2 regions of the Alishewanella sp. SMS8 genome follow, and region 2 is predicted to be linked to the other one. Evidence: predicted binding sites of a transcription regulator. Region 2 holds the regulator's gene; the other holds the start of a gene.
The links. The regulator MetJ, encoded in region 2, represses methionine synthesis genes. The targets are predictions, from matches to a motif close to TAGACGTCTAGACGTCTA.
Positions count from the first base shown of each region.

Region 1 (16,134 bases), on a different contig from region 2:
TAAAAGCCTCGCGAGCCACCCCTGCCATTGCAAAGGGGCCAGCCATATAAATGTCGTAGGCTTCAAGAGACACAATATCTTGCAACACGGCTTCATGCACTAAGCCGCGGCGACCTTGCCATTGTGCGCTAGGCTCTTGCACCACCGGAATCACTTGATATTTACGATTGCTGGCTGCCCAACTTGCTAATTCGGTCTGGTAATACAAAGCGTCTTCGCTTTTCACGCCCCAGTACAATAATACCGGGATGTCTTTTTTCGCTGCTGCGATTGCCAGAGCTATACTATGTACATAAGAGAACCCGGTGCCACCGGCTAATAACACGATGGGGCGATCACTGTTCGCTTGCCAAGCGGCATGACCGAGACCGACTTCAACTTGTACCGGCTCACCGGCAGCAAATTGTTGTTGTAGATGCGTTAACGCTGCGCCAGACCAGTTATCTCCCGCTGCCGCGCCAATGTGCAATTCTAACAACGGTTGTTCTGGGGTGCTGGCGATAGAGAAAGGTCTTTTATCTGTTGCGGTCAGACACAGTTGTAAGTATTGACCGGCAATAAAGTTAACGGGCGCAGCTGGCGCGAGTACAACTTTACTGACAACGTGAGTAAGAGCTTCAATGGCAACAACCTGACAAGCAATAGCGTTCATAAACATCTCATGTTAAGCGGGGTTAACCGCGTATAAAAGGGTGGTGTAGTTGCAGATCGGACTGGGCATAAGCCACGCAACAGTAAACAAATCGCTGCTGACGGTCAACGTCCGTTAATGGGCTTGGTTCAATATAACTCACGTCACCGTCACGTAGTTTGCACACGCAACTGGTGCATACGCCCTGCTGGCATCGGTAAGGAAAATCGATACCTTGGCGCAGCGCTGCCTGCAGAATAGTTTCTTCAGGCAGCACTTCAAAACTTAACTGCGCTGGCAGTACCGTGACCATATGGCTCATGGCTTTGCCGCGGGTAAAGTGATGCCCAGGCTTGGCCAGAGTGAATCAACACGTTGTTTGATTTCTTCTGACATGACAATAGGCTCACCCCATTCGCGCGTGGTTTCGCCCGGCCATTTATTGGTGGCGTCCATACCCATTTTTGACCCTAATCCCGATACGGGTGAAGCAAAATCAAGATAGTCGATCGGCGTGTTTTCAATTAGCGTAGTATCGCGCGCGGGATCCATACGCGTGGTAATGGCCCAAATCACATCTTGCCAATCGCGGGCATTGATATCGTCATCGCAGACAATCACAAATTTAGTATACATAAACTGGCGTAAAAACGACCAGACGCCCATCATCACGCGTTTGGCATGGCCAGGGTACTGTTTTTTCATCGTGACAACGGCTAAACGGTACGAACATCCTTCAGGGGGTAAGTAAAAGTCGGTAATTTCCGGAAATTGTTTTTGCAAAATGGGCACGAATACTTCGTTCAGTGCGACGCCCAAGATAGCCGGTTCATCTGGTGGACGGCCGGTGTAAGTACTGTGATAAATCGGATCTTTACGGTGTGTAATATGCGTTACAGTAAATACTGGGAAGTTATCGACTTCATTGTAATAACCCGTGTGATCTCCGTAAGGCCCTTCGGGCGCCATTTCACCCGCTTCAATGTAGCCTTCAAGCACAAATTCAGCGCTGGCCGGCACCTGCAAGTCGTTACTAACGCATTTAACCACTTCGGTGTTATCACCACGTAATAATCCGGCAAAACCATATTCAGACAGTGTATCAGGTACAGGCGTGACGGCACCTAAAATGGTGGCCGGATCGGCGCCCAGTGCTACCGACACCGGGAAGGGTTTACCCGGGTGAGCTTTTTGCCATTCAAAGAAATCTAAAGCGCCGCCACGATGCGATAACCAGCGCATAATCAGCTTGTTTTTGCCCAGCACTTGTTGACGATAAATACCCAAGTTTTGGCGGTCTTTATGCGGTCCTTTGGTTACGGTAAGACCCCAGGTAATCAGGGGGGCGGCATCGCCCGGCCAGCAAGTCATAACGGGCAACTGGGTCAAATCGACCTCATCACCACTGAGTACGACTTGTTGGCAAACGGCTTTTTTCACCTGTTTGACCGACATATTCAGAACTTGTTTGAAAATAGGCAATTTGCTAAAGGCATCTTTCAGCCCTTTTGGTGGCTCGGGTTCTTTTAAAAATGCCAACAATTTACCGACTTCACGTAAGGCCGCCACATCTTCTTGGCCCATACCCAAAGCCACTCGCTGAGGTGTACCAAATAGGTTGGCTAATACGGGGATCGAATACCCTTTTGGGTTTTCAAATAGTAACGCTGGGCCACCGCCACGCAGAGTACGGTCGGCAATTTCAGTCATTTCCAATATTGGATCGACTGGCTGCTTGATGCGAATTAATTCACCACGTTGTTCTAACTGCGCGATAAAATCACGTAAATCTTTATATTTCATTGGTTGCCTTCATCAATGACAGCGTAAGACGGTGCCTCATCTTGCGACTATTATACATTTCTACTGGACGACTGCCAGTTTTAGCCTGCTATGCGGCTGGCATCGCTGCTGACGCGACTTATACTGTTGTTAACATATTTCGACGGGTTATACGATGCAAGAGCAAGAAGGGGTTATAAAATTTCAATTGTTTTATCAAGCTGCGCCATTACCTGCCAACATAGATATTACCGAGTTAAATGCGTGGCGTACGCTTTGTGTACAAACGGGCATGTTAGGGCAGCATCCTGAGCGCTATGATAATTATGGTTTTGGGAATATTAGTCAGCGGGTCGCAGGTGGTGTACACTTTATCATCAGTGGCACGCAAACGGGTGGTAAATTGCAGTTAAGCACAGCAGATTACGCGCTGGTCACCGCTTGTCAACCGGCACTAAACCGAATTAGCGCACAGGGCGTAATTAAACCCTCTTCTGAAGCGATGACACATGGCCAGCTTTATCAGTTACTACCACAGGTCAATTTTATTATTCATGCGCATTGCCCGGCGATTTGGCAGCATGCAGATGCACTAGCGTTAGCGCAAACGGCTGCGCAAGTGCCTTACGGTACGGTGGCGATGGCGGAGGAAGTATCCCGCTTGTTTCAACAAAGTGAGGCCGCGGCACAAGGTATCTTCACTATGGCAGGGCATGAAGATGGTGTGGTGACCTTTGGCAAGAATGCTGAAACCAGCTTTCAAATTCTGATGCGTTATTATGCGGCTGCGCTGGCGCTGGGTGCGACACCAAATCGGTGATTGTCTTTGATAAATTATCAAAAAGCAGTCACAATCCAATAATGTTATTTTGTCTCATTTTTACTCCCACTAGAGAGCGCATTTTATGCAGTTTCCCGATTCAGTTAAACAACAGAGCTGCCAAGATTGTTTAAGTGGTCAAGATTTGGGTTTTGAAATCCGTATGGCATTTCAACCGATTATCGATTGGTACACGCAGCAGATTGTTGCTTACGAAGCGCTGGTACGCGGGCCAAACGGTGAAGGTGCAGGTTGGGTTTTCTCTCGGATAAACGATAGCAATAAATATTACTTTGATCAGGCTTGTCGGGTAAAAGCCATTGAAACCGCTGCGCGTCTAAAATGCAGTACCTATTTGAATATTAACTTTTTGCCGAACGCGGTGTATAACCCAGAAACCTGTATTAAAGCCACCATTGAAGCAGCCGATCTCTATGGCTTTGATTTAACCAAGCTAATTTTTGAAGTGACTGAAGGTGAGCAGATCCCAGATAAAGCGCATTTGAATCGCATTTTTCGCAGTTATGCTAAACGTGGCTTTCAAACTGCGATTGATGATTACGGTTCGGGTTTTGCCACATTAGATTGGCTAATTGAGTTAAGACCTCACTTATTAAAGCTAGATATGGAACTGATCCGGAATATTCACCTTAACTGCGCAAAACAATTTATTGTGGCCAAAACAATTGAGCAATGCGAGTTGCAAGGTACCAAGGTGTTAGCTGAAGGCATTGAAACAAAAGAAGAATTAGATTACTTAGCGGGTATTGGTGTGCGCTTGTTTCAAGGATATTATTTTGCCAAGCCGGCTTTAGAAGCGCTGACACCGCTAGAAAGCTTAACAGGGATGAAAGCATTAAATTAAACGTATAACGCAAAACAATAAACAAGGCGCCTTAAGGCGCCTTGTTTATTTTGGTGGTAACTTAGAAGTTATAAGATACCCGGCCATACACTAAGCGGCCTGAACGTCCGAACGGTGAATAGTTCGAGAACGAGGTAGCGCCTGTGGTATTTAAGTTAATGGGGTTAGCATCTGGATATTCATCAAAGATGTTATCAGCACCCACTGCCACGGTCCAACTATCGTTAAAGTCATAGCGGCCTTCCAAATCCATCAAGACTTTCGGACTTAATGTCAGATCAGTGGCTGCAGTAGTGCCCGGTGATAATACCTCACCGTAACGAGTTGCTTTAAAGGTCGCGCTGAAGTTGTCATAACTCCAGTTTACCGTGGCACCAAATTTATCTTTGGGTGCGCCTTTTTCAAACGTCAGTACGTTAACACGACCAAATAATGTTGGCGCTGGATCAAGTGCTGACAACTCTGTGGTTGCTGGTACTGCGGTGACTTTCGTTTCGTTAATATTACCGACCACCGTAAAGCTGAACAAACCAAAATCTTCAGTTGGTGTTGACCAGTTAATAACAACATCCACACCTTGTGTTTCGGTATCTACACCATTGATAAAGAAACGACCACCACCGATACCGATAAAGCCTTGCGAGCTTAAATAATCGCGCACGTTTGTTTGGGTTAAGTTTTCTGATAACACGATACGATCATCGATATCAATGCGATAACCATCTACCGTGATAGAAACACCGCCCACGTTAAATACGGCACCTAATGAGTAGTTTACTGACTCTTCAGCATCTAACGGTTTGGCACCTAACGCTTGCGCAACCGGGTTGCTTACCGGGAAAGTCGTGATATCAAAGGGTACACCGTTGATAAAGTTAGTCGAGGTAGCAGTAAAGTTTTGTTGCTGTAGCGATGGGGCACGGAAACCGTTTTGTAATGAACCACGAATACCAAAGTCATCGGTAAAATCGTAGCGTAACGCAGCTTTACCGGTAACATTACTGCCAAAATCAGAATAATCTTCAGCGCGCAGCGCCACTGAGCCCAGCATGTTATCCGTGATATTCGCTTCTAAATCGACATAAGCACCAACAGCACGACGTGTTTCACGCACTTCGTTAGATGGGCGGAAGCCCGGGAACACCTGCGCGCCAGAAGCCGTTGGGTTACCATTTGATAATAGTTCGCCGCCATTGCGCCATGAATCAGGTTCACCGGCGAAAATACCGTAACGTTCACGGCGTAATTCAATCCCGGTAGCAATGTTTAACGGCGAGGCTAGCGAGTCAACATTAATTGAGCGCACACCAGATAAGTTAAACACGGTTTGGCCATAACGGAAGCCACCAGCATCAAACTCGGTTTTGCTGGTTGGGCCGATTGAGCGGTTTAAGGTGTTTTCAATAGTGAAGGCCATACGGTTCTGACCCCAAACTAAAGACGTATCAACGGTCCACTCGCCCACATCAAATTCATAACCTACAGCAGCACTGGCATCCGTTACATCGGGTGCAATAATTGGTAAGAAACCGTCTGGGTAGATCGCCAGAATATTGCGGGAATCGTTGGCTGGGCGATAGAAACCGCCTGAACGCGCTTCACGATCTTGGTAGCTTAACCAAGCATAAATTTTACCGTTATCTAAGGTTTTACCGGCATTTGCAAACAAGGTAAATTGCGATAATTCAGGCTCACCATACCAAGCACTGAAGCGGTTGAAGTAGGTTTCACGCGTATCATATTGGCCATTGACCAACGGATACTGTTGACGATAATCCCAGCCGCCACGCTCTGTGCGCTCGGCGTCTTTGTATTCTGCAGATACGGTGAGGAAAGCATCTTTGCCAAGTTCAAAACCACGCCAGCCGCTCAAGGTTAGCGTTTCACCGTCAGTACGACTACGCTCAAGATTAGCCGGTGCACTCCAAGTGGCGCCTGTTGGGGTCGGTGTTGTTGGCGTGGTGTAGCTGGTTTCACGCCAGCCATAAGACGAGGTAAAATTACCGCCCTCACTCGCTTCGCGTAAACGAATGTTTAATACCCCGGCAATGGCATCTGAGCCATACTGGGCTGAAGCACCATCACGTAATACTTCAACTGCGTTAATCGCTGCAGTAGGAATGGTATTTAAATCAACAGCAGAAGAGCCACGGCCCACGGTACCGTTTACGTTAACTAATGCAGCGGAATGGCGGCGCTTTGAGTTAACTAGCACCAGAGACTGATCTGGCCCTAAACCACGTAAAGTAGCTGGGCGCACGGTATCAGTACCATCGCTTAAGCCTGGACGCGGAAAGTTAAAAGACGGTAGCGCGGTTGATAGAACTTGATTCAGTTCGGTTGAACCTGCTCGAGTTAAATTTTCTGCGCTGATAATATCGATTGGCACGGCAGTATCAGACACCGAACGACCGGCAACCCGAGTACCCGTAACAATAATCTGCTCAATTTTTTCTGCTTTTTCATCGTTTTCGCTGGTATTGCTTTGTTGCGCCATTGTTAGCGGTGTAAACAACGCTAAGGTAATAGCTAACGCAATAGGATGCGGTTTTATTTGGTGCATGTGAGTTATCCCTTTGTTATTTTTTGAATCTAGTTGCTGAACTTGCTGGTGTCAAACGTGTAACAGAATTAAACATTGCCTGCAGCGGCAAAATAATGACATAGTATAAAGCAGACTTCTAGAAGTCTTTTCGCCTTTGGACAACGTTGGAGCAATACATGAAAAAGAATACCCAGTTAATTCATGCAGGTCGTGGCAAAAAGTGGACTGGCAGTGCGGTTAATCCGCCTATCGTACGTGCTTCAACGATTGTGTTTGAGACCATGGAAGAGCTTAAAAACGCCAGTAAAAATAAAGGTAACGCTGTGCCGTATTATGGTCGGCGTGGCACGGCTACACATTTTGCATTTCAAGAAGCCATGTGTGAGTTAGAAGGTGGGGCCGGTTGTGCTTTATATCCTTGCGGTGCCGCAGCAATCAGTGGCGCTTTATTGGCGTTTTTAAAAGCAGGCGATCACTTGTTGATGGTCGATACCGCGTATGAGCCAACACGAGGGTTATGCGAAAAAGTGCTCGCCGGTTTAGGAATTGAAACCAGCTATTACGATCCCTTGTTGGGTGCCGAGATTAAGACCTTAATTCGTCCGAACACGAAGGTAATCTTTTTAGAATCACCAGGTTCGTTGACCATGGAAGTGCAAGACATACCGGCAATTTGTCAGGTTGCAAAGGCGCATAATATTATCACTATGCTAGATAACACTTGGGCTTCGCCGATCTTATGTCGGCCGTTTGAGCTTGGTGTGGATATTTCTATTCAAGCTGCCACCAAATATATCGTGGGGCATTCAGATGTGATGTTAGGCACAGCGAGTGCGAATGAGCAGCATTGGCCGCAACTGCGTGAGCATAGTTATTTGTTAGGTTACTGTGCTTCGCCAGATGATGTATATCAAGCTAGCCGGGGGTTGCGCACCTTGGGCGTGCGTTTAAAGCAACACGAAAAAAATGCTTTAGAAGTGGCTAAGTGGTTAGCACAGCGTCCAGAAGTTGAAACAGTGCGCCATCCTGCTTTTCCTGAGCACCCTGGGCATTCGTTTTTTCAGCGTGATTTCAATGGTAGCAACGGTTTGTTTTCTTTTGTATTGAAACAGGGCAGTACTGCGCAGGTGCAAGCCTTTATTGAAGGTATGCAGCATTTTAAAATGGGTTTTTCATGGGGCGGCTATGAGAGCTTGATTACTGCGGTGCCTAATGTGCAAGCACTTCGTTCGGTGACTCATTGGCCCTATGCTGGGCCTTTATTGCGCTTACATATTGGTTTAGAAGATCCAGAAGATTTATTGGCTGATCTGGAACAGGCATTTGCGCGAATGGCGTTGGCTTAAACTTACACCGCAATACCCTACGTTGTTGCGCTTGGTGTTTAAAGAGCATGGCAAACGTTTAAAGGCAGCGTTAGTTTAACGGCAACGCAAGTAGCACGTTATATTATCGCTGCCTGATATCAATGCCCCAATCACGATCAGCCACACATGACCATCACAACCAGTATTGGGGGAAAGTAGCAATGACGGTAAGCAGCGTGCTTTGTTTGAGCTGATAAAAACGGCCGACCAAGCGCTGTATCAAGCCAAAAGCCATGGTCGCAATCGCACCGAACTGTTTTGCACAAAAGCATAATGAGCCGTTTGACTATGCCGTGCTGCCCGCAAGGAGTTATCTTAGCTATTGCAACGCTATAACGTTCGCAATGCATTGACCTGTTCTATGGTTCTTCTACAATAGCGCCTTGATCTTTATGGAGGCTGTTATGGCAGAAGTTACCCGCTCAGCAGGCATCAGCATGCAGCAACAGGTTGCGACCTGGTTAAATAAAAATCTGGTGCAACGCACCTTATTGGCATTGATCTTAATTAATGCGGCAATTTTAGGTTTAGAAACATCCAGTGCAGTAATGGCCGCATTTGGCTCACCATTAATGCTGCTCGATAAGTTTATTCTTGCCGTCTTTGTCATCGAAATTGCGCTGCGCATTTACGCTCATCGTTTGGCGTTTTTTAAAGATGCCTGGAGTTTATTTGATTTTACCGTAGTGGCCATTGCCTTAGTGCCAGCCAGCGGGCCTTTTGCGGTATTACGCGCCCTTCGCGTATTACGGGTACTGCGTGTACTAACCTTTGTACCGTCGATGAAGAAAATTGTTGGCGCTTTAGTGCAATCGTTAAACGGTATGCTGTCGATTGCGATGGTGCTGGGCTTGGTATATTACGTGTCTGCGGTCATGGCGACGAAGCTTTTTGGTGAAGCCTTCCCAGAGTGGTTCGGCAGCCTTGGTGCTACCTTGTATACGTTATTTCAGGTAATGACGCTAGAAAGCTGGTCGATGGGGATCTCGCGGCCTGTGATGGAGCAGTTCCCCTATGCTTGGGCGTTCTTTGTGCCTTTTATTCTGATCGCCACTTTTACTATGTTGAACTTGTTTATTGCCGTGATCGTGAATGCCGTACAAAGCATGCATGATGAAGAGCATAAAGACGAAATCGATGCCAAACAGCAATTGCAACACGATCTGGTGGCGCAAATGCAGCAGTTGCAGGCAGAGTTAGCGGCGTTACGCGCGCAGCTGCCGCCTGCAGCTAAATCGGATCAAGGTTGATGCATAAAGGTTTCGAGTTCTTGGCCAGTCAGCTTGCTAATACTGCTAAACATAAACCACATTGCAAAAAATAATACCAACATACTGGGCAAAACGATAACGGGGTAACTCAGCCACGTCATCGTGCCCAGCTCTTCATTAAAGGCGGTGCTGCCAGGAGGGCTAACCAAGATCACCTTGGCCAAAATATAATTAAGTACCGACGATAAAAAGAACGAGCTCGCCACCAAATAACCGGCTATTGCCATTTTCTTTTCAAATTGTGCGCGTTGTTGTTGTGCATCCAAGGCTGCATAAAGCTTATCGTTATCCAACAACTCGCCATTCAATAAAAACTTTTTCACCAACGGATAGGGTGTGTATTGGCTAATCAAAACCGCTAAGCCTAAAGCGCCGGGGATCGCGGCTTCTTTAATGGCGATATAAGCGGCATCAAGTTGCAGAAGAGCAATGCCGCCCGTTAATAACACACTGATAACACCGAGCACCGAAAAGAAATTAACCTTACCGGCTTGGCGTAAATCCCAAATACCAAAACCAATAGGAAAAGCCAGTGCAACCACAATACCCCAGACGGGGCCAAGGTATTCTTCACCGCTGAATTTACTCAGGATAATCGCAGGTATCACCACGTTCAGCAGTAGGTTACTGATGAGGCCTGTCGATTTTTTTGCTGGGGTAGGACGTGTTTCAGAAGTCATAAGATCCGTATTAAAAGTCGTAAAATACTGTTAAGCGCAGTATAGCAAGAACCCAAGTTATCGCCTATGCACAGTTGTTGCCCAGTTGGTAATCAATCATAGTTGAGTACCAACGCAGAACAGGCTAGGGTGTATTAATTCTAAACGCAGTGGAGCACTGAAATGGATCAATACGCCGCCCTTAGGGCGAATGTCGGGTTATTAGGTACGGAGTTGGGTGAGACCTTACGCCAGCATCTTGGTGATGCGGTATTGGCACGAGTGGAAGAGATCCGCCAGCTGTCTAAAGAAGCGCGCCAAGGCAATAGCCAGCAAGCCGAGCAGCTACGCCAAGTACTCACGGCACTCAGTGATGATGAATTACTGCCAGTCGCTCGGGCTTTCGCGCAGTTTTTAAATTTAGCTAACCTCGCCGAGCAACATTTTAGTATCAGCGCGGCAGGGCGCAGCAGCATTGAAAAGCCGGAACCGTTAACGGAGTTGTTTCAACGCTTAAAAGACACCGCTATCGCCAAGGGCGACATTCAACAAGCGGTACGTGAGTTATCCATTGAACTGGTATTAACGGCGCATCCTACCGAAGTGGCGCGGCGTACTCTGATTCATAAATTGACCGAAATTGCCGCCTGCCTAGCGCAATTAGAGCATCCGCAAACCGACTGGCAACAACAGCAGTTACAACTGCGTTTAACCGAGTTAATTAGCCAAGCTTGGCATACTAATGAAATTCGTGAGCAGCGGCCAACCCCAGTTGATGAAGCGAAATCGGGCTTTGCAGTCATTGAAAGTTCGTTGTGGCAAGCCATTCCTGACTTTTTACGTGAACTCGATGCCGATTTACGTCGTGATCTTGGCACCGGCTTACCGCTTGATGCCGCACCCGTGCGTTTTTCTTCTTGGATGGGCGGCGATCGCGATGGTAATCCTTTTGTTACCTCCAAAGTAACCCGTCAGGTGTTGTTACTCAGTCGCTGGAAAGCGGCAGATTTGTTTATTCGGGACTTAGATTTACTGTCTACCGAGTTATCGATGAATACGGGCTCTGCGGCGCTACTCAACGCCAGTGAGCAGGCTTCTGAACCCTATCGTGCGGTACTTAACAAGTTACGCCAACAACTAATCACTACCCGAGATTGGCTAACCGAAGCGTTAAAGCATGATCGCTTACAGCGCCCGGCAGATTTAATTTGGCATAATCAGCAGTTGCTTGAACCCTTATTACTGTGCTTTGAATCATTACAGCAAAGTGGCATGCAATTAATTGCCCAAGGCCGCTTAACCGATACGCTGCGCCGCGCCTATGCTTTTGGCTTAACGTTACTGAAATTAGATATTCGCCAAGATGCCGCGCGTCATGCTGATGTTTTTGCTGAACTCACCCGTTACTTAGGCTTAGGTGATTATAGCGCTTGGACTGAAACGGATCGGCAAGCATTTTTATTGCGAGAACTGGCAAATAAACGACCGTTATTTCCGAAAAACTGGCAACCCTCCGCCGACGTTCAAGAAGTGCTGGATACCTGCGATATCGTGGCGCGCCATGGTAACGAAGCACTCAGTACTTATGTGATCTCAATGGCGGGTAAACCCTCCGATGTGCTGGCAGTACAATTACTGTTGCAAGAAGCCGGTAGTAGCTTTGCTATGCCAGTCGCACCGCTGTTTGAAACCTTAAGTGATTTACAAAACGCGCCCGATTGTATGCGGCAATTGCTCAGTATTGATTGGTATCGCGGTTATATTAATGGTCGCCAAGAGGTGATGATCGGTTACTCTGACTCGGCTAAAGATGCCGGTGTGTTCGCGGCCGCGTGGGCTCAATACAGTGCGCAAGAAGCGCTAGTGAAGCTGAGTAAAGATTATGGCGTGAAGCTGACACTGTTTCATGGCCGTGGCGGTACTATCGGCCGTGGCGGCGGCCCTGCACATGCGGCGATTTTATCGCAGCCGCCGGGTTCGTTAGCTGGGGGTTTGCGCGTGACCGAGCAAGGCGAGATGATCCGCTTTAAGTTTGGTTTGCCTGAGCTAGCCATCCGTAGTTTGGCCCTGTATGCCAGCGCGGTATTAGAAGGCATGTTGTTACCACCGCCGGTACCAAAAGAAAGCTGGCGCAGCCTGATGAGTAAGCTAGCCGATGATTCTTGCAACGCCTATCGGGCCGTCGTGCGACATAATAAAGATTTTGTGCCGTATTTCCGTGCCGCTACGCCAGAGCAAGAGCTAGGTAAGTTGCCATTAGGTAGCCGACCCGCTAAACGTAACCCGACCGGCGGCGTTGAAAGCTTACGAGCGATCCCGTGGATTTTTGCGTGGTCACAAAATCGTTTAATGCTGCCCGCTTGGTTGGGTGCCGGCAATGCCTTAGCCTTGGCAGTTGAGACCGGACAAACCGATTTACTGGATGAAATGCAACAAGAATGGCCATTTTTTGCAACGCGGTTGTCGATGCTGGAAATGGTGTTTTTAAAAGCCGATCCAGAAATTTCGGCCTATTACGATCAGGTGCTAGTGCCCAAAGCGCTGCAACACCTTGGTGTTGAGTTGCGGCAGCAATTGGCGGCGGATCGCGAGTTACTGTTAAAGTTGATCCACAGTGATACGTTGATGGCCAAAGAAGGTTGGATCCGTGAGTCGATAATGCTGCGTAATACCTATGTCGATCCGCTGCATATTTTACAAGTGGAGCTGCTAAAACGCTCTCGGCACGATCCGGAGAAAATCAGTGCGCAAAGTAATCGGGCGCTGATGGTCACTATCGCCGGTATCGCGGCAGGGATGCGTAACTCGGGTTAAGCAAAATAGGCGGATAAAGACCGGCCAATTTGTGTGATACCACTGCGTTTAGGGTTTCGCACAACGCGGTTTGCTCATATCAATAGGCCATGAATTATCCATGTGGCTTGATGATGAACTTCAGCAATGAGGTTCATCTTTTCAAGCCAGCAAAGTGGTTCACATGCTTTCTCTATGGATGAGTTCTGCTATCTATGGCCTTCAACGGTTTATTGAGAGCAAATCGGCTATTTTTTCGGGCAAGTGTTCGTTTTTGTGCCGGTTTTTCATCAGCGTTATGCCAGCCTTTCTGTAACCTGTGTTGGCTGAACCTTTTAGCTGGCTTGCCAAGAGCAAGCCTGATCGGTCAAAAGCTGCGCTTTTGCCAGCAAAGCTTTGTCATGATCTGATACCCGAGTATAAAACTTCAACATTTTATGAATATTCCAATAGTGCTCAATGCCACAACTAATCTCTTGCTGCAAAGCCTGTTGTATTTCTGCGCTTGGGTTGAGCTCTTTTATTTTTGCATGAAGAATTAAAGCATTAGCGAGTTTTTCAACGCTCATCGATTTGGCACCCTGTTCCCAAGAAATAATCATGGTTGCCAAAGATGAACAAACACATAAAAACAGAATGACGACCAATGTTTTTAGATTCAGCATTTAATTTCCCTCTTAATGTTTATCCGTGAAGTTTTAACTGAGGTATCAGTTGAATATTGACTATGCTTTAACTGGGTGTCGCAATATCACTAGACTCACTGTCCAGCATGTTTTTTACATACTCCATGTTCGCTTATTTCAAAATAAGCTGGCAAGATGTTAGCATGATGTGTTTTTTTTAAAAGTAAATTGTTTCTTGTAATGCTTTTAGCTTAGATTGTTGATTTTAAAACATTGCAGATTGTTGCCAGCGCGTTTTGCCGAACACTAATGTTCATACAACTCTAAAGGTAAGCCATCGGGATCGGGAAAAAAGGTAAAGCGTTTGCCGGTAAACTCATCGACACGAATGGCTTCGACTTCAACAGCGTTGCTTTGTAAATAACTGACCCAATGGTCGAGGTCGGTGACGGCAAACGCCAGATGGCGTAAGCCTTGTGCTTCCGGTTGGCTGGGTCTGGCGGGGGCCGCTGGAAAGCTAAATAACTCTAATTGGCTGCCATCTGGCAGCTGTAAATCCAGTTTCCAAGAGCTGCGCGCAGCCCGATAATTTTCGGCCAATATTGTTAAACCCAATACTTCCGTATAAAAGGCTTTGCTGCGCGGATAATCACTGACAATCAGCGCCACATGGTGGATCGCATTTAATTTGGGTGGCTGCACTAGAGGATCTTCTTAATTTCGGTTACTAGGGTGCTATCTTTGCTGCTGTTTTGCAATGGCTTCAGTATGGCTTCGGCAGCGCTGCGTTGTTCTGTCGCCAGGTACAGTTGGCCTAAGCGAAACTGTGCCCATTCTCGAAATTCGGGCAAGCCTTCTGCTTCAAGAAAGCGTTCTAACGCGCGAATGCCTTGTTGCTCTGCGGTTTTACCGACAGCGGCAGCACGACCGAGTTGATACAGCGACAATAAACGACTGCGGCTAGCTTCTTTATCAACGGCGGGCTGTGCACTGGCTTTGGCAAACTGTTCAATCGCTGCCTCATAATCACGGCTTTGCGCAAACTTTACCCCTTGCAAAAAATAGGGCTCAGGTCGAGTTTGTAGCGTCGTTGCCTTAGCTAATAACGCCTGCGCAGCGGCCGGGTCATCGAGTTGCAGTAGCAATTCCAGTTCCAGTAATTGGCCTTGCAGCGGTGAGGTAAGTTGCAGCTGCTTACTCAGTTGTAACGCTTGCGCTTTATCACCACCAGCAATACCGGGTGCCTGTGCATAATATTTCGCTAAGGCTTGTAAATACTGTGCATTGTCTGGTGCCAGTTCTACTGCCGTGGCAAAGGCTTTAGCACAGCGTTTCGCCGCGCTAAGTGCACTGAACATGCTGGCTTTTTGTGCGCTGTCGCAGTTAGCTTGGCCATACCAAAATTGATATTGTGCCTGCTCAGGGGCGTTTTTCACCGCTCGGGCTAACAGCTTTTCGGCGAGTTCAACGTTGCCCAGTGACAGCTCGGTGCGGCCGAGCGCAGCCAATAAGGCTGCGTCTTTTGTTTTGGCATTCACCAAGGGCGTTAACAGGCTTTTTGCTTCTTGATAGGCCTGTTGTTGCCAAAGCCCTTGTACTTGTTGCGGCACATCTTGTTGCGCCGCAAGGGTAAAGCTGCCGCACAGCAGTGCGGCGGAAAAAAGGCGAAACATGCTATTCCTTAAAGTGTTCACTCTTGCATGCTAGGGTAAGATAACGCCCAGTTTACATAAAGCTCGGTGCCGGTTTTTAAGGCTTTTTCATCAGCATAGAAAAACGGTGAATGATTCGCCGGTGCTTTAGCCGCGTCTTGGCCTTCGGGCGTAACGCCAAGAAAAACAAATAAACCCGGTGTTTCTAAGGCGTAAAATGAGAAATCTTCGGCACCTGTCACTAGGGCGCTTTCTTCAACTTTTTCTTTACCCGCAACTTGTTGCAAAATTGGCAATGAGCGACGAGTCAGCGCCGGATCATTTAACGTGACAGGATAACCTTCGAGGATTTTAACATCGGCAGTGGCACCGGTTACGGCAGCACTGGCTTGCGCGGCTTGTGTTAATAAACCAAAAATTTGTTGGCGAATACCCATATCAAAGTTACGAATCGTGCCTTCTAAATACACTTCATCAGGAATAATATTATTGCGTACGCCGCCTTCAACGATACCAAAACTGACAACGGCTGGCGCGCGGGTAATATTAATTTGGCGGCTGACAATGGTTTGCACATTATTGACGATTTGCGCTGCAGCCACGATCGGGTCAACCCCAGCCCAAGGCGCAGAGCCATGGGTTTGCTTACCTTTAACGGTGATTTGAAATTGATCTGAGGAGGCCATCAAAGGCCCTTGCCGATATTTCACAACACCGACATTGGCGGCAGACCAAACATGAATGCCGAAGATGGCTTCGGGTTTGCTTTTAGCAAACAAGCCTTCTTTTAGCATCAGTTCGGCACCGCCTTCTTCACCTGCCGGTGCGCCTTCCTCTGCCGGTTGGAAGATAAACATCACTTTACCGGTGAGCTGCGCTTTGTTTTTTGAGAGATATTCGGCCGCGCCCATTAGCATTGCCACATGTAAATCGTGGCCACAGGCATGCATTACGCCCACTTCTTTACCGCGATATTCGCCTTTGGCTTCTGAGCGAAACGGTAAGTCGGTTTGTTCGACAACCGGCAAACCATCCATATCAGCGCGTAACGCCAGTAAGGGGCCGGGCTTACCACTGTCTAAAATCGCCACCACTCCGGTATGCGCAATATCGGTTTGCACGG
Region 1 is NZ_JAPJEA010000005.1:127,187-143,320, reverse strand. It holds gene fre (NAD(P)H-flavin reductase) at 1-652, opposite strand, end outside; gene ORJ01_RS14515 (2Fe-2S iron-sulfur cluster-binding protein) at 675-953, opposite strand; gene ubiD (4-hydroxy-3-polyprenylbenzoate decarboxylase) at 950-2,434, opposite strand; gene ORJ01_RS14505 (class II aldolase/adducin family protein) at 2,589-3,233, shown strand; gene ORJ01_RS14500 (EAL domain-containing protein) at 3,319-4,098, shown strand; gene ORJ01_RS14495 (TonB-dependent siderophore receptor) at 4,160-6,661, opposite strand; gene ORJ01_RS14490 (cystathionine beta-lyase) at 6,820-7,989, shown strand; gene ORJ01_RS14485 (ion transporter) at 8,415-9,260, shown strand; gene ORJ01_RS14480 (VC0807 family protein) at 9,251-9,961, opposite strand; gene ppc (phosphoenolpyruvate carboxylase) at 10,124-12,754, shown strand; gene ORJ01_RS14470 (hypothetical protein) at 13,069-13,398, opposite strand; gene ORJ01_RS14465 (VOC family protein) at 13,666-14,061, opposite strand; gene ORJ01_RS14460 (lipopolysaccharide assembly protein LapB) at 14,061-15,032, opposite strand; gene ORJ01_RS14455 (amidohydrolase) at 15,050-16,134, opposite strand, start outside.
Region 1: a site for MetJ is predicted at 6,773-6,790, ahead of ORJ01_RS14490 (cystathionine beta-lyase). Genes of this name have one in related genera too.

Region 2 (16,134 bases):
AAGCTGTTTGGTGAGCGACGCTTCGCTACCGTGACATTACCTTTGTATAGTTTGATCACAACATCACCGGTTAGCTGTGATGCTAAAGAGGTTGCTGCGGCAAGTAAGGCGTCTTTTAATGGCGTGAACCAACGTCCATCATAAACCAGCTGCGCAAACTCTAAACCCACTTCTTCACGGTATTTCAGTGAAGTACGGTCATACACTAAGGCTTCTAAACCTTTTAATGCGGCTAATAAAATTGTACCGCCGGGTGTTTCATAACAACCCCGAGATTTCATGCCAACCAAACGGTTTTCAACAATATCGATACGGCCAACACCATGCTCAGAGCCGATATCATTCAGTAACTCAATGGCAGCAACACCCCCCATCGCTTGACCATTGATGGTGGTTAATTCACCGGCTTCGAAACTTAACTCAACGTAAGCTGCTTGATCAGGAGCTTGTTCAGGTGATTTCGTCCACATCCAGATTTGATCTGAAGGCTCGTTCCACGGATTCTCAATTTCACCGCCTTCGTGTGAAATATGCCATAAGTTAGCATCACGGCTATAAATCTTGGTCGCAGAAGCGGTAGTCGGAATATTTTTCTCAGCCAAGTAATTAAGCAGTGACTGACGAGAGTTAAATTCCCATTCACGCCATGGCGCGATCACTTTTAATTGTGGCGCTAACGCGGCAAAGGCCCCTTCAAAACGTACTTGGTCATTACCTTTACCAGTACAGCCGTGACATAACGCATCAGCACCTAATTCTAAGGCTAAATTAACTTGGGCACGCGCAATCACAGGGCGTGCCATAGAGGTTCCCAATAAATATTGGCCTTCATACACCGCACCGGTTTTTAACGTCGGGAAAATCACTTCATTGACTAGCTCTTCACGTAAGTCAACGATGTAGCAGCTGCTAGCACCTGATTTAATGGCTTTTTCTTCTACACCGGCAAGCTCTTCGTCGCCTTGACCGACGTTAGCAACAAAGGCAATCACCTCGCAGTTATAATTATCCTTTAACCACGGCACGATAGCCGATGTATCTAAACCACCTGAATAGGCTAAAACTACCTTTTTAACGTTTTCAACGCTCATCATCAACCTCAACTAAATAAACTGACTAAAACGGCATTTTGTGCATGCATGCGGTTTTCCGCTTGCTGCAATGCCAAAGAATGTTCACTGTCTAACACTTCACTGGTCACTTCGTGGCCACGATGTGCAGGTAAACAGTGCATAAAATGTTTTACCGCTAAACGCTGCATCACTGCAGTATTGATCTGATAGGGTGAAAAAATTTCAGTAATTAACGCAGGATCAGAACGGGTACCCATTGATAACCAAGTATCGGTATAGATCGCATCAGCACCGGCCGCAGAAGATACATGCTGGCTCAATGTTAACTTGGCGCCACTGCGCTGCGCGATTTCTTGCGCTTTTAATAATACATGCGCATCAGGGCCAAAACCTTGTGGTGTGACCACCGTTAAGTCCATCCCCATGATCGCAGCACCTAACATTAAAGATTGGCAAACATTATTACCATCGCCCACATAGGCTAAGTGTACTTGAGATAAATCGCCGTATTGCTCTTTTAATGTCAATAAATCGGCTAAGGCTTGGCAAGGGTGATAAATATCACTTAGAGCATTGATAACCGGTTTTTTACTGCTTAAGGCTAAACGCACTAAGGTTTTCTGTGAGTAAACACGCGCCACAATAGCATCGGTCCAGCATGCTAAGTTACTACCGAAGTCTTCAACCGATTCACGCTCACCCATAGCGCCATTTTGCAAATCAAGATAGACACTATGGCCACCTAATTTGTGAATACCCACATCAAAGCTTACGCGGGTGCGTAACGAGGGCTTTTCAAACAGCAAAGCAATACTGCGCCCCTGCAAAGCATGTCGGTAATTGTTAGGTGATTGTTTGATATCTAAGGCGAGATCAAGCAGAGCAGACAATTGTTGTTGATCCAGTTCAGCTAAACATAGCAGCTGGGTTAATTTACTCATAGCACACGCGTTATCCGCTAAGCGGTATCCTTACTCAATGGCGCCAAGCAATGGCGCCGCTAATTAATACAAAATACAGGTGCCGACAGGCTTATCCTGCATCAAATTCATCAAATCGGCTGGATTTTGCCAGCCCGCGACCACAATATTGCTTTGCAACGCAGCCGCTGTTTCTAAAGCAGCATCTAGCTTCACTTTCATGCCGCCTTTAATCACACCCTCAAGCACTAAGTTACTGGCTTGTTCGGCAGAAAGTTCGTTAATTAACTGCATATTGGCATCGAGAATTCCCGGAACGTCAGTCAATAACACCAATTGGCCTTTCACTAGCTGGCAAATCGCCGCTGCGGCTAAATCGGCATTCACATTTAACAACTGACCATCGGCGGCAATGCCAATCGAGCTAAATACGGGGGTATAGCCTTGGGTTAATAACAACTCAATTAAAGTCGCATCAGCGGGTTTAACAATACCTACCGCACCAAGGCGCGTATTCACGGTGAATTGACAGGCATTACCCGCGGATAAATTTAAGCCAACAGGCAACAAACCTTGCAACATGGCACGGCTGACCATTTCAGCATTTACCGCGCCATCTAAAGCACCAGTTATCACAGGCATTTGTTCTGCTGGTGATACCCGTTGCCCATCAATTTTTTCTGTGACAAAACCAAACTTGCTCAGCCATTGATCAACCTGATCGCCACCACCGTGTACTAAAATGACCGGCCGTTGCTGCTTAATGTTGGCACATACCGCTAATAAGGCATCTAACGCTTGCCTGTCTTGCAGTAAGCGGCCACCCATTTTTAATACTAGCGGTTTCATAGGCTGGCTCCTGCTAATAAACCCGCTGTCTCAGGTTTACCAAAACGAACATTCGCCGCCTGCATCGCTTGCGCGGCAGCGCCTTTTAATAAGTTATCAATGGCTGACATAATGACTAATTGCTCGCCATCTTGCTGCCAATACAAATCACAAAACGGTGTACCCGCCACATCGGCAACATTAGGAGAGTTCTTAGTAAAACGGATTAACGGCTTACTGGCATAAGCATGCTGAAAAGCTGCCGCAACTTGCTCAGCGCTCACGCCGGCTTTTAACGTGACAACGCAGGTTGCTAAAATGCCGCGCTTAAAATTACCCAGATGAGGGGTAAACACCACTTTGCGCCCCAGATTTTGTTCAATCTCTGGGCGATGCCGGTGTTTAAAGAAACCATAAGCATTTAAACCGACTTCACAAAATGAAGTACTTAAGCTGGCTTTGCGGCCAGCACCCGAGACACCACTTGTGGCACTGATCACCGGAATGCAGTCTTTAGTTACTAAATCCGCTTTTAGCAGCGGTAATAACGCCAACGTACAAGCGGTAGGATAACAGCCAGGAACAGAGACTAGATCACCCAATGGAGTCGTTTGCCATTCCATTAATGAATACACCGCTTGGGCCAATAACTCAGGATGTTGATGAGCGTAACCATAGTATTTCGGGTATAAGTCAGCTTGCTTTAAACGAAAGGCACCCGATAAATCGACTACCGCAATGCCTTTTGCTAACAACAGCGGGGCAATAGCTTCACTGGCTTCATGTGGCAACGCCAAAAACGCTACCTGCACATCTAACGCCTCTACGCGCTCATCGGTCCAAGGCTCAACCAAAATATCGACTTGTTGCTGAAAACGAGGATATAACTGGGCGAAAGGTTCACTACTGCGACCGGCCGATGCAAAAGCATAGCTCAGTTCAAAATAGGGGTTAGCGCATAGCAAAGCACATAGCTCAGCACCACTGTATCCCGCCGCACCGAGTACGGCACTGCGAATTTTAATGTTTTGTTGTTCAACGGACATGGAAAACTCTTAAAAAGAAAAACTAGGCTACAAGTTATAGCACAATATGGCGCCTAGTGTAGAACGAAGGATATGCACAATCAAGAATTATTATGCTGTTTTTTTGAATTAATACCCAATATTTAACGCGTATTGTCCGCTAAGGCTAAGCGATTACGCCCTAATTTTTTCGCGTTATACAAGGCTTTATCGGCACTGACTAATAGCTGGGGTAATTCCAACTTATTATTCGTGGTTAAACCAATACTTATTGTGATATGCAAATCAGCAGCTAGATCAGTGAAGTTAAGTTTTTCTACTTTATGACGAAGGCGTTCACACACCTCTGAAGCATCCTGTAATGAGGTATCAGGTAACAACACCACAAACTCCTCGCCGCCCCAACGTGCAAGCAGATCAACCGTCCGGCATTGCTGTTTTAACACTTCAGCCAAACGTTTCAGTACTTCATCACCTACCGCATGCGACAGTTGATCATTAACCCGCTTAAAATGATCAACATCTATTAATGCCAGACATAAAGTGGTGTTATTCCGCTGCGCGCGTTGATACTCATGCTGCAATTCTTCATCAAAAGCTCGGCGATTAGCCAAACCGGTTAAGGCATCTTGTCTTGCGAGCAATTGCAATTCGGTTGTTTGCTCTGCGACTAATTTACGCAAACGTTGCTCAGTGTGTCTTAAACTCGACATACGCCAACGCACCGCAATAATACTGAGTGTGGTGAGTAACAAGATAATGGCGAATTTAAACCACCAACGCTGCCAGAGATGAGGTAGTAGCGTAAAGGTATAGACAGCTTCTTGCTTGCTCCACTCACCGTCGGGATAACTAGCACTCACTAAAAAGCGATATTCGCCTGGTGGTAAGTTAGTGTACTCGGCAGTATTGGCAGTGCCACGCGTCACCCAATCACGATCAAAACCTTCTAATTTAGTACGATACTGAATTCGCCCTGACATCACAAAACCCAAGCCTGCGTAACTAATTTCCAATCGATTGCTGCCTGCTACAAGATTAACTGGAGAACCTAAGGGTAAAGCTTGGCCATCAACATGTACTTTTTCAATAACTACTGGCGGAGCAATTTCAGCAAATTGCTGTAAACGCTCAGGCTGAACCCGGGTGACTCCCATCGATGTGGCAAACCACACCGAGCCATCATGGTGAAGTGCACCCGCTTTAGCCGAGCCGCCATTGGCTTGCGAACTGATCATGCCATCGCTTTCGCCATAAAGTTCGACACTTAATGAACTACGCTTACCGGCTAAAAGCGCCAGGGCATGGCTGCGATTTAACCTTAAAATGCCCCTATTACTGCTGATCCAAAAAGAACCTTGCTGGTCTTGAACTAACTCAAATATTTTATCAAACGGCATGCCTTGCGCTCGGCCAATAATCTGTATGTCATTGCTGGCTAGATGATAGGCCATCAGGCCTCGATCCGTGGTTATCCATAAAATGTTTACCGGGGCATCATAGGTCATTCCAAAGGCATAGTGTGCATCATCGTATGCCGCTATATTTAGTGTTCTCAGTTGCTCGTTTTCATAAACGGCCACACCATTGCCAGTGCCAATAAAAATTCGCTGATCGGGTGTTTGAAACAGCGAGACAACAAAAGAACTGGGTAAACCATCCGCAACGCCTAAACTTAAAATACCATCATCCTTTATAAGACTAACACCATTAGACGTGCCTACCCACATTTGACCGTTGCCCAGAGGCAGGATGGCGCGAACTTCATTGGCTGGTAAACCGTTCCCGGTATCATAATGACGTCGGATCTGATCATGTTGCAGTTCAATTAAACCATCGGCATAGGTGCCCACTAACACCGTTTGATCGGGTCCTTCCGCTAGACTTAACACCGACTGCCCGACACTGACTGCCGTTAAATCAATAATACTGAACGCACCATTACAAATACGAGTTAAACCGCGGCTGCTACCAACATACATACAGCCATTAGAATGCGATAACAGAGCACGGGTATAATTTCCGGCTAATCCGACTTCGGTAGTCATGGTATTAAAAGGTGCATCTCTTAAACGAAAAATGCCGCCATTTGTTCCAACCCACAAATTACCTTCTTTGTCTTTTAACAAAGCTAAAATACGATTATTGGGTAAGCCCTGCCGCATATCTAAAGATTCAGTAATACCGTTATGTAAGCGTAATAAGCCTCTATCTATAGTGCCAATCCATAAAATGTCTGAGTTCTCCTGCAATATGGCCGACACCGGAACATTATCTAATAAAGTTAATGGCTTAGATTGACTTGGCTGTGCCAGATAAAGGCCACGTTCTGTGCCCACTAGTAACGCTGCTTGATGATTTAATTCCAAAGCAAATATCGGTACGCCATTAAATTCGTCTGCAGCAACCGGTTGAATTTGCAATTGTGCATCTAAGTAAACCAATCCATTCGCGGTGCCAACCCACAGTAAGCCGTTGGCATCTTGTTGCAAGCTGTGAATTTGGAGAGAGGGTAATCCATCGTCAAGCGTAAAATGTGTGCGTTTACCGGTGGCATCTTGCATGTAAAGCCCCTGCCCCTCGGTAGCAACCCATAATCGATCTTGATTATCCATAAACAAACGATTAATCAATTCACCAAAAGGGGGAAAAGCTTGCCATTGCCCATCTTGTACTTTAACCAAGCCGCCCCGTGCACCACCTATCCACAAAACATTATGTTTATCCAAATGAAAAGTACGCACGCCGACATCTGGCAAACCGGTTTGGGGGTTACGATCAAAAATGCGAAATTCGCGACCGTTATACCGTGCAACGCCTTCCCAAGTGCCAAACCACATATAGCCATCCGGCGTTTGAGTAATAGCATTAATAGTGTTGTGCGGTAAGCCGGATCGAGTGTTGAGCGTTTCTTTAAAATAATTATCTAAGCTAGGAATATGCTTTGCAGCAGAAGCCGCTGCCGTATTAAAAAATACAGTACACAACAAAAAGCAGAAAAAATGATAAACATGTCGCCGATGCCGACACAGGCCCGATAAAAGCATGCAGAAATCCAATTCCTTGGCTGTAGCGTTAGCGCTTAGCTACTAATGTACTTTAGATTAACCGAATTTAATTAACAATGCCAAGCGTGTTACCTGCTTACGGAACTTGATTTTACGGTATAAAGAAACCAACAAACACGAACTAAAATAAAGAAATCATTAAGTTAATGAATTTCAGATATTAGCGAGAGCTCACATAATATTAAAAAAAATAGGCAACAGGCATTAAATCATCTGTTGCCTAAGCTAGAGGAGTTGTTTTAGTCAGCTAAACGCTGAGCTACCACGTTTAGCGCTTGTTGCAAATCAGCACGTAAATCTGCCACATTTTCAATGCCTATTGATAAACGCACTAAGGTGGCAGCAATACCCGCTCGTTGCTGCGCCGCCGCATCCATCGAAGCATGCGTCATTGAAGCAGGATGACAGATTAAACTTTCAGTGCCTCCCAGTGACTGTGCCAAAGTAAAATACTCTAGAGCATTGAAAAAATCTTTTAACAATGCCGCAGGAGCGTTCAACTCAAAACTACACATCGCCCCAAAACCCAATTGCTGTTCTTTAGCAATCTGATGCCCAGGATGACTTGTCAGCCCGGGATAATACACTTTAGCAACTAAAGGATGCGCCGCTAAAAAATCGACCACTGCAGCCGTATTTTCTTGTTGCAGCTTTAAGCGCAAGTTTAACGTTCTTAAGCCTCGCAAGGTAAGATAGGCATCAAATGCTCCACCGGTTAAGCCTAAACAGTTTCCCCACCATTTTAATTCTTCGCCAACCGCCAGATCCTTAGCAATCACGGCACCGCCGATAATGTCAGAGTGGCCATTAATAAATTTCGTCGTCGAGTGTATGACTAAATCTGCACCTAAGGAGAGGGGCTGCTGTAATACTGGCGATAAAAAGGTGTTATCCACCACCACTTTGGCTTTGAGGCTGGCCGCTAACTGACAAACCGCTCGCACATCAGTAATTTGCAGTAATGGGTTACTCGGTGTTTCTAACCAAATCATGCTGGCTTGGCTTAACCGTAATTGCTCGGCCCAATCGGCATCTTGAAAATTGATAATGTGTAATTTAAAAGCCTGCTTCTTTTGCGCCAAATTGGTAAATAATCGATAACTACCACCATAACAATCATGCGGGATCACTAAGGTGTCAGAGGGTGTCAGTAATTGCAGTGCTAACAAACAAGCTGACATACCAGTATTGGTGATAATCGCTTTAGCACCGCCTTCGAGTTCGGCTAACGCCTCCCCTAATACATCGCGGGTAGGGTTATTTGAACGTGAATAATCATAAGGACCTGGCTGCCCTAATGCCGGAAGTTGATAAGTTGAAGTGAGGTAAATCGGTGGTGTCACTGCACCAAAGGCGGTATCTTCCGCAATACCCGCTCGAGCAACGATAGTCGCTGGATGACGCTTGGTCATAATACGCCCTTTTGGATGTTTAGATGTCTAAAAAGTATAATGCGTTAACACTGGAAGTCAAACCATTTAGCCGTCTATAATGTTTATTTGTTGCACAGTGTTTGACTGTAACAGAGAAAACAGTAGAATTTCGCACTTGCGCGAGCAATTTCTCTCGACCAATAACAAGGGACCCTTATGGCTAAGTGGAATGGTGAGTATGCTCACCCTTACGCGGAACACGGTAAAAAATCAGAACAAGTTAAAAAGATTACCGTATCGATCCCGCTGAATGTTTTAAAAGTGCTAACTGACGAACGCACTCGCCGCCAAGTGAACAACTTACGGCATGCGACAAATAGTGAGTTATTGTGCGAAGCCTTTTTGCACGCCTTTACTGGCCAGCCATTACCGGCTGATGACGATCTACGTAAAGATAATCCGCATCAAATTCCTGCTGAAGTTCGGCAGATTTTGACCAGCATGGGTAAACCCATCCCAGTCATCATTGAAGCAGAAAACGACGAAGAATAAAAAAACCGCCAATAGGCGGTTTTTTTATAAGCGGCTCAGCTTACTTATAGTAATTATCAGGCAGTGGTAAACGAGCAACGCCAGAGTTTACCGCGGCTTCCGCCACAGCACGTGCCACTCGAGGTAACAATCTCGGATCCATCGGTTTTGGAATAATGTAAGATTTACCAAACTCTAAAGCTGATACATCAGCCGCCGCCAAAACTTCGGCTGGCACCGGCTCTTTAGCAATTGAGCGGATCGCTTCTACTGCTGCAAGTTTCATTGCGTCATTGATTTCACTGGCACGTACATCTAAAGCACCACGGAAAATAAACGGGAAGCACAAAACATTATTCACTTGATTAGGGTAATCAGAGCGACCTGTTGCCATGATCAGATCTTTTCGAGCCGCGTGCGCGAGCTCAGGCTTAATTTCCGGATCAGGGTTTGAACAAGCAAAAATAACAGGCTTATCTGCCATTAACATTAAAGCTTCTGCTGGCAACACATCGGGGCCCGATACACCAACAAAAACATCCGCCCCTTGTAAAGCATCTTCTAAAGTCCGTTTATCTGTATTATTGGCAAATAACGATTTATATTGGTTTAAATCTTCGCGCCGAGCATGGATCACCCCTTTGGTATCCAACATATAGATATGCTCACGCATGGCACCGCATTTAATTAATAACTCCATGCAAGCAATAGCCGCAGCACCCGCACCCATACAAACGATAATGGCGTGTTTAATATCCTTACCTTGGATTTCTAACGCATTAAGCATACCGGCAGCAGTGACTATTGCAGTACCATGCTGATCATCATGAAACACCGGGATGTTGCAGCGTTTGATTAACTCTTTCTCTATTTCAAAACATTCTGGCGCTTTAATATCTTCTAAATTAATACCACCAAAGGTATCGGCAATATTGGCAACCGTCGTTATAAACTCTTCCGTCGTGCGATGTGACACTTCAATGTCAATCGAATCTAAGTTGGCAAAGCGTTTAAACAACAAGGCTTTACCTTCCATCACCGGTTTTGATGCTAAATGCCCGAGATTGCCCAAACCTAAAATCGCAGTACCGTTAGAAATCACAGCGACTAAGTTACCTTTAGCGGTATATTTATACACATTGTCTGGATCAGCAGCAATTTCACGAACGGGCTCCGCCACACCTGGGCTGTAAGCTAGCGCAAGATCGCGGACGGTTTCAGCCGGTTTGCTAATTTCAATACTAATTTTTCCTGGGCGGGGTTCGGCATGGTAGCGAAGTGCCTGTTCTCTGAAATCTGTCATTCTAATTGTCCTGGAGTAAGGTAAGCGGCGACAGGCTGCAATTATGCTTATTATTGTTTTACAGCAAGCCAGATGAAGGCTCATTTTAATGAGCTCTTTAATAGAAAAACACCAATTTGTTGCTGGACCTACCAGCCTAAGCAAGTATGACCACCTTCTTGTTGATATTTTCTTCTCTTCTTATAGCAAGAAATGCGCTAGCCATAAAGAAGCCTATACACTTAAAACCCAATCTCTTGCTGAGTATTTATATGTTGAACTAGTCACCACCAAAATTTAACATAAATAAAACAAATCACTATTAATTTTAGCGACATCCCTTGACCGTCATTAAAATATCACTACAATATCTGGTAAATATTTAGTTAATGAGGTTATGCCATGCGCCTTTTATCGATCTCTGCACTTATTCTCGTAAGTAGCATCAGTATTAGCCTGCCCGCCACTGCACAAAATGCCGGAAACAATGAGCAAATATGCACTGAAACTGACTGCACAAAAGAGCTGCGTAAATTGATGCGACTGGCTCGAGCAGGTAGCGGCGATGCCGCGGCGATCGTTGCCATGTCTTATGCGACAGGCGATGGTTTAGAACAGAATACCAGTCAAGCATTACGCTATCTTCGCCAAGGTGTACGCCAGCGCAACCCCATGTCAGTTTACTTGATGTCAGATTGGTTACGAAATGGCTTTGTTATTGAGCAAGATATCGCAGAAGCAGACCGGTTATTAGAACAAGCCATCTCTTTAAATTATGCTCCAGCCCAATATGCAAAAGCAGTAACATTGTTGCAAACTGAAGATCCAACGCAAATCGAGCAAGCTGTGGTATTACTCGAGCAAGCGTCAGAACAAAAGTTAGCAACGTCAATGCTGTTACTGGGCCAACTTAAACAACATGGTGTTGGCACTGAAAAAGATCTTGTTGCTGCGGCGGAGTTGTTTAAACGCTTAGTGTTAACTGGGCAAACCCAAGCCAAACCTTATTTAGCGGAAGTCAGCGCTGAACTAGCAGCAAGCAATGAACATGCAGAATTAGTAAAAGATTTACAGCAAGTTGAAAACATTGAGGTCATCCGCGTGACGGGGCAGCAAATTCAAATGAACAACATGCTTGCCGGTTTAGTCAAACGGTTAAATTCTTCAGGGCTTTATGATAGCCGCTCTGTCGGTAGTCGTATTCGCGGAGTCAGTTGTGAGCAAAGCGGCAGCAATTGCGCCAGTATTAAACCAGACAGCTCTTCCTCTTCAATCAACCAAGTGCTATCAGGTGGTCAATAACCGGTTGTTTGAATTTGCTGTACCATCGCTTTAGCCATAGGTTGTACTCACTTAACGCTATGCCTTAGCTAGCATGCTGAGCATGGCGTTGTTTTATTGTGCTACAACCATCGCCATGAAAACCCTACCGCTATGCGCAGAACAGATTAATGCTAATGTGCACATGCAGGGTATTTTGAAGCAAAAAAAACCGGAGCCTAAGCTCCGGTTTTTTTTCGTTCGGTAATCGATTAACGATTGCCCAAAACAGAGAAACGTTTTTTGAAGCGATCTACACGACCACCTACGTCTAACACTTTTTGCTTACCAGTATAAAACGGGTGACATGCTGAACATACGTCCAAGTGGATGTCTTTGCAAAGTGCAGAGCGAGTTTTGAATGCATTACCGCAAGTACAAGTAGCAGTAATTTCTTTGTATTCTGGATGGATACCTGGTTTCATGGGTTACCTCGTTAGGCCGTATCGCTATCTGGTCACAATTTTTGGCGCCAGACACCATACGCAATTACAGTTAATTTAGGGCGCGTAGCTTAATTGATAGGCAAACAAGTTGCAACCTGCCCGCGGCAAAAAAACACTATTTTTGTTTTACTTGGCAAGCCGGATATCGATCCTTAAACTAACAATCCCTTTGCTTTGTTGTGGAAACCATAGTGACCGTTATTCGAGTGGCTCTGCCCGTCCCGTTACGCCAACATTTTGATTATCTGTTGCCTGAAAACAGCAGTGTAACAGTGGGGTGTCGGGTACAAGTGCCATTTGGTCAACGTCAGTTAATTGGGATTGTTTGGCAAATTGATCCGGATAGTCCTTTTGAACACAGCCAACTCAAAGCAGTAAGTCACATTTTAGAAGACGCTCCGGTGATCTCCGGCACCCTACGCCTTTTATTAAGCTTTGCAGCGGAATACTATCACCATCCGTTAGGTGAAGTGCTGACCGCAGCCCTTCCTGCGTTATTGCGTGAAGGCCGACAACTGCGCGATTATGCCTTAACCGGCTATCGATTAACGGCGGCAGGCGAAGCAGCACAAAGTAGTGATTTTAAGCGTTCGGCGAAGCAACTTGCCTTGTGGCAAACGCTGCAAACCAGCCCTTTAGCTGAAGATACACTACTGCAACAGCATCATCGCAGCACACTGAAACAACTGATAGATAAAGGCATGGTTGTTGCTGAAACACTAGAGCGTCAACCTTACGCCTATCAAGGTTTAGCACAAACACCCTTACAACTGACAGTTGACCAGGCTATTGCTGTGAGTGCGGTGCAGCAAGCTTACGGAAAGTTTCAGCCGTTCTTGTTAGAAGGTGTCACCGGCTCGGGTAAAACCGAAGTGTATTTGCAATGCATTGCGCCTCTATTAGCCCGTGGCAAACAAGTCTTATTGTTGCTACCTGAAATTGGTTTAACGCCGCAAACACTTCAACGTTTTGTACAGCGTTTTAATGTGCCCGTTTTAGCTTGGCACTCTAACCTCAGCGATGGCGAACGTTTGTCATGCTGGCTACAAGCGGCAAGTGGCAGTGCTGCGATTGTCATTGGCACGCGCTCGGCGCTGTTTTTACCGTTTCGACAACTCAGTTTAATTATTATTGATGAAGAGCATGATTTATCTTTAAAGCAGCAAGATGGCTTTCGCTATCATGCGCGTGATCTGGCGATTAAACGCGGCTCATTAGAAGGCTGCCCTGTGTTGCTTGGCTCTGCCACCCCCAGTTTAGAATCTTTATATAATTGCCAACAAAAACGCTATGTGCATTTAGAACTGCAACATCGCGCTACAGGGCAAAGCTTACCGCCATTTGAGTTAATTGATTTAAAACAGCAACAATTGCAGTTCGGCTTAGCCGATAGCAGTATTAAACAAATCCGCGGCCAGTTAGCTCGTGGTAAGCAAGTGATGTTATTTTTGAATCGCCGCGGTTTTGCCCCCGCGCTTAGCTGTCAAGATTGCGGCTGGCTGACCGAATGTAAACGTTGCAGCACCTTTACCACTTATCATAAACATAGTCGCCAATTATTATGTCACCATTGCGGCGCCAGCCGCCCTATTCCTAGACAATGCGGCTCTTGTGGCAGTGCTCGATTAGCGCCAGTTGGCCAAGGCACTGAACAGTTAGAAGAACATTTGCAGCAGTTGTTTGCAGATACACCCGTAACCCGCTTAGACCGCGATAGTACAAGGCGGAAAGGTGCTTTAGGGGAGTTGCTCAAGGATATTAATCAAGCTGGGCCACGCCTAATTTTAGGTACGCAAATGCTGGCGAAAGGCCACCACTTTCCTTTTGTGACTTTGGTGGTAATTGTTGATGTAGATGGCGCCTTATACAGCGCAGACTTTCGTGCGCCAGAACAATTAGCTCAACTGCTGACACAGGTCGCTGGCCGCGCAGGTCGAGGCAATGACAAAGGTAAGGTATTACTGCAAACACAGCATCCTGAACATGCCCTGCTGCAAGATATTATTCAAAACGGTTATGCGGCTTTTGCACGCAGTGCCCTGCTCGAACGCCAACAAACCACCTTACCGCCCTATCAGCACTTGGCATTATTTCGTGCCGAAGCCCTGCAAAGTGACTTATGCCAGCAGTGGTTACAACAGGTCGCAGAGCTTTGCCAAGCCTATAACGGTTTACAGCGGCTAGGGCCGTTATTATCGCCTTTAGAGCGCAAAGCGGGTAAGTATCGCTGGCAGTTGCATTTGTACAGCCAAAATAGACCGCTATTGCATCATGCCTTAGGGCACATCTTGCCAGAAATCACACGTTGGCCGCTGAGCCGTAAAGTAAAATGGCAGCTCGATGTGGATGCTCTGGATCTGAGCTAAACGTAAAGCCAGAGTGATAGCTCTATTTCATTTTTTACTATTCAAGGTAGAATAGCCGCTGTTGTAATGAGTAGGTAATCAAACAGTCACTATGCCACAAAAAGATTATGTGCGCGCCAGTCGCCCGAAACCGGCCAGCAAGACCAAAGGCAAAGCCCGCCCAGCACGCGGTGCCAAAGCGCAAGCTGCCTCACAAAAACCTTGGATATTAATCGGCTTGGTGCTCTGTGTCTTATTGGCTTTTGTTTACGGTTTGTGGTTTTTACGCCAACAAGCTCCGGTGGTAACGCCGCCTGAAGCACCCGCTCCGGCTGTTACCGTGAAAAAAGATGAATTGCCTCCCAAGCCCGTAGCTGAGCCTTATCAATATATTGAAGAGCTTAAAAATAAAGAAGTGACCGTCGAAGTGACAGAGCAGCGTCGCAGTGGTCCGGCGCAACTGCAATGCGGCTCATTTAGACAGCAAACCCAAGCCGAAGCCATGAAAGCGCAAATCGCCTTTGCGGGCATTACCGCCGATGTGCGCCGCACAGAAGGTACTAATGGCGTGTGGTTTCGGGTAGTGCTGGGCCCTTATGAGTCTCGTCGTGCTGCCACCGTTGATATGAATCGGTTACGGCAAATGGGTATTAATACCTGTCAGGTGCGTAACTGGGCTTGAAAAGCTAACGCCTAAACCCTATCTATGCCCTAAGTTAATTCGCCATAGGGCATATTCATGACAACTATCGTATCTGTTCGACGCAATGGTCACGTCGCCATCGGCGGTGATGGCCAGGTGTCACTGGGCAACACCGTAATGAAAGGTAACGCCCGTAAAGTTCGCCGTCTTTACCATAATAAAGTCTTGGCAGGTTTTGCCGGCGGTACCGCTGACGCCTTCACCTTATTTGAACGCTTTGAAGCCAAACTTGACATGCACCAAGGCCATTTAATGCGCGCGGCCGTTGAGTTAGCAAAAGATTGGCGTACCGATCGCATGCTGCGCAAACTCGAAGCGTTACTGGCCGTAGCCGATGCCAACACCTCTTTGATCATTACGGGTAACGGCGACGTGATCCAGCCAGAGCACGATCTCATCGCCATTGGCAGTGGCGGCCCTTTTGCGCAAGCGGCGGCGACAGCCCTGCTACAAAATTCTGATCTAGGCGCGCGTGACATCGTTGAAAAAAGCCTAAAAATTGCCGGTGATATTTGTGTCTATACCAATCACCATCACACCATTGAAGAATTATAAGCGGAACAATTATGTCTGACATGACGCCTAGAGAAATCGTCCACGAGTTGGATCGACACATTATCGGTCAAAATAAAGCCAAACGTGCCGTTGCTATTGCCTTACGTAACCGTTGGCGCCGTATGCAGCTTGATGAAAGCTTGCGCCAAGAAGTCACCCCCAAAAATATTCTGATGATTGGCCCAACGGGTGTAGGTAAAACTGAAATTGCTCGTCGCTTAGCCAAATTGGCTAACGCGCCCTTTATTAAAGTTGAAGCCACCAAATTCACCGAAGTGGGTTATGTCGGTAAAGAAGTAGAAAGCATCATCCGTGATCTGGCAGACAGTGCCGTTAAAATGTTACGTGAACAAGCGATTGCCAAAAATCGTTTTAGAGTAGAAGAAGCCGCAGAAGAGCGGATCCTCGATGCTTTACTGCCACCCGCCAAAGACGCCTGGGGTGAAACAGAAAAAAGTAGCGAATCGAATACGCGGCAAATTTTCCGTAAAAAGCTGCGTGAAGGCCAATTAGACGATAAAGAAATCGAATTGGAATTGTCACAAGGCCCCATTGGCGTCGAAATCATGGCGCCACCGGGCATGGAAGAAATGACGTCGCAATTGCAAAGCATGTTTCAAAGCTTAGGCAATGACAAAAAGAAAAAACGTAAGCTGAAAATCAAA
Region 2 is NZ_JAPJEA010000002.1:288,893-305,026, forward strand. It holds gene ORJ01_RS08890 (argininosuccinate synthase) at 1-1,091, opposite strand, end outside; gene ORJ01_RS08895 (ornithine carbamoyltransferase) at 1,100-2,014, opposite strand; gene argB (acetylglutamate kinase) at 2,078-2,842, opposite strand; gene argC (N-acetyl-gamma-glutamyl-phosphate reductase) at 2,839-3,867, opposite strand; gene ORJ01_RS08910 (diguanylate cyclase) at 3,990-6,893, opposite strand; gene metB (cystathionine gamma-synthase) at 7,154-8,326, opposite strand; gene metJ (met regulon transcriptional regulator MetJ) at 8,504-8,839, shown strand; gene ORJ01_RS08925 (malic enzyme-like NAD(P)-binding protein) at 8,880-10,121, opposite strand; gene ORJ01_RS08930 (hypothetical protein) at 10,210-10,401, shown strand; gene ORJ01_RS08935 (tetratricopeptide repeat protein) at 10,503-11,402, shown strand; gene rpmE (50S ribosomal protein L31) at 11,633-11,845, opposite strand; gene priA (primosomal protein N') at 12,058-14,232, shown strand; gene ORJ01_RS08950 (SPOR domain-containing protein) at 14,324-14,893, shown strand; gene hslV (ATP-dependent protease subunit HslV) at 14,951-15,469, shown strand; gene hslU (HslU--HslV peptidase ATPase subunit) at 15,481-16,134, shown strand, end outside.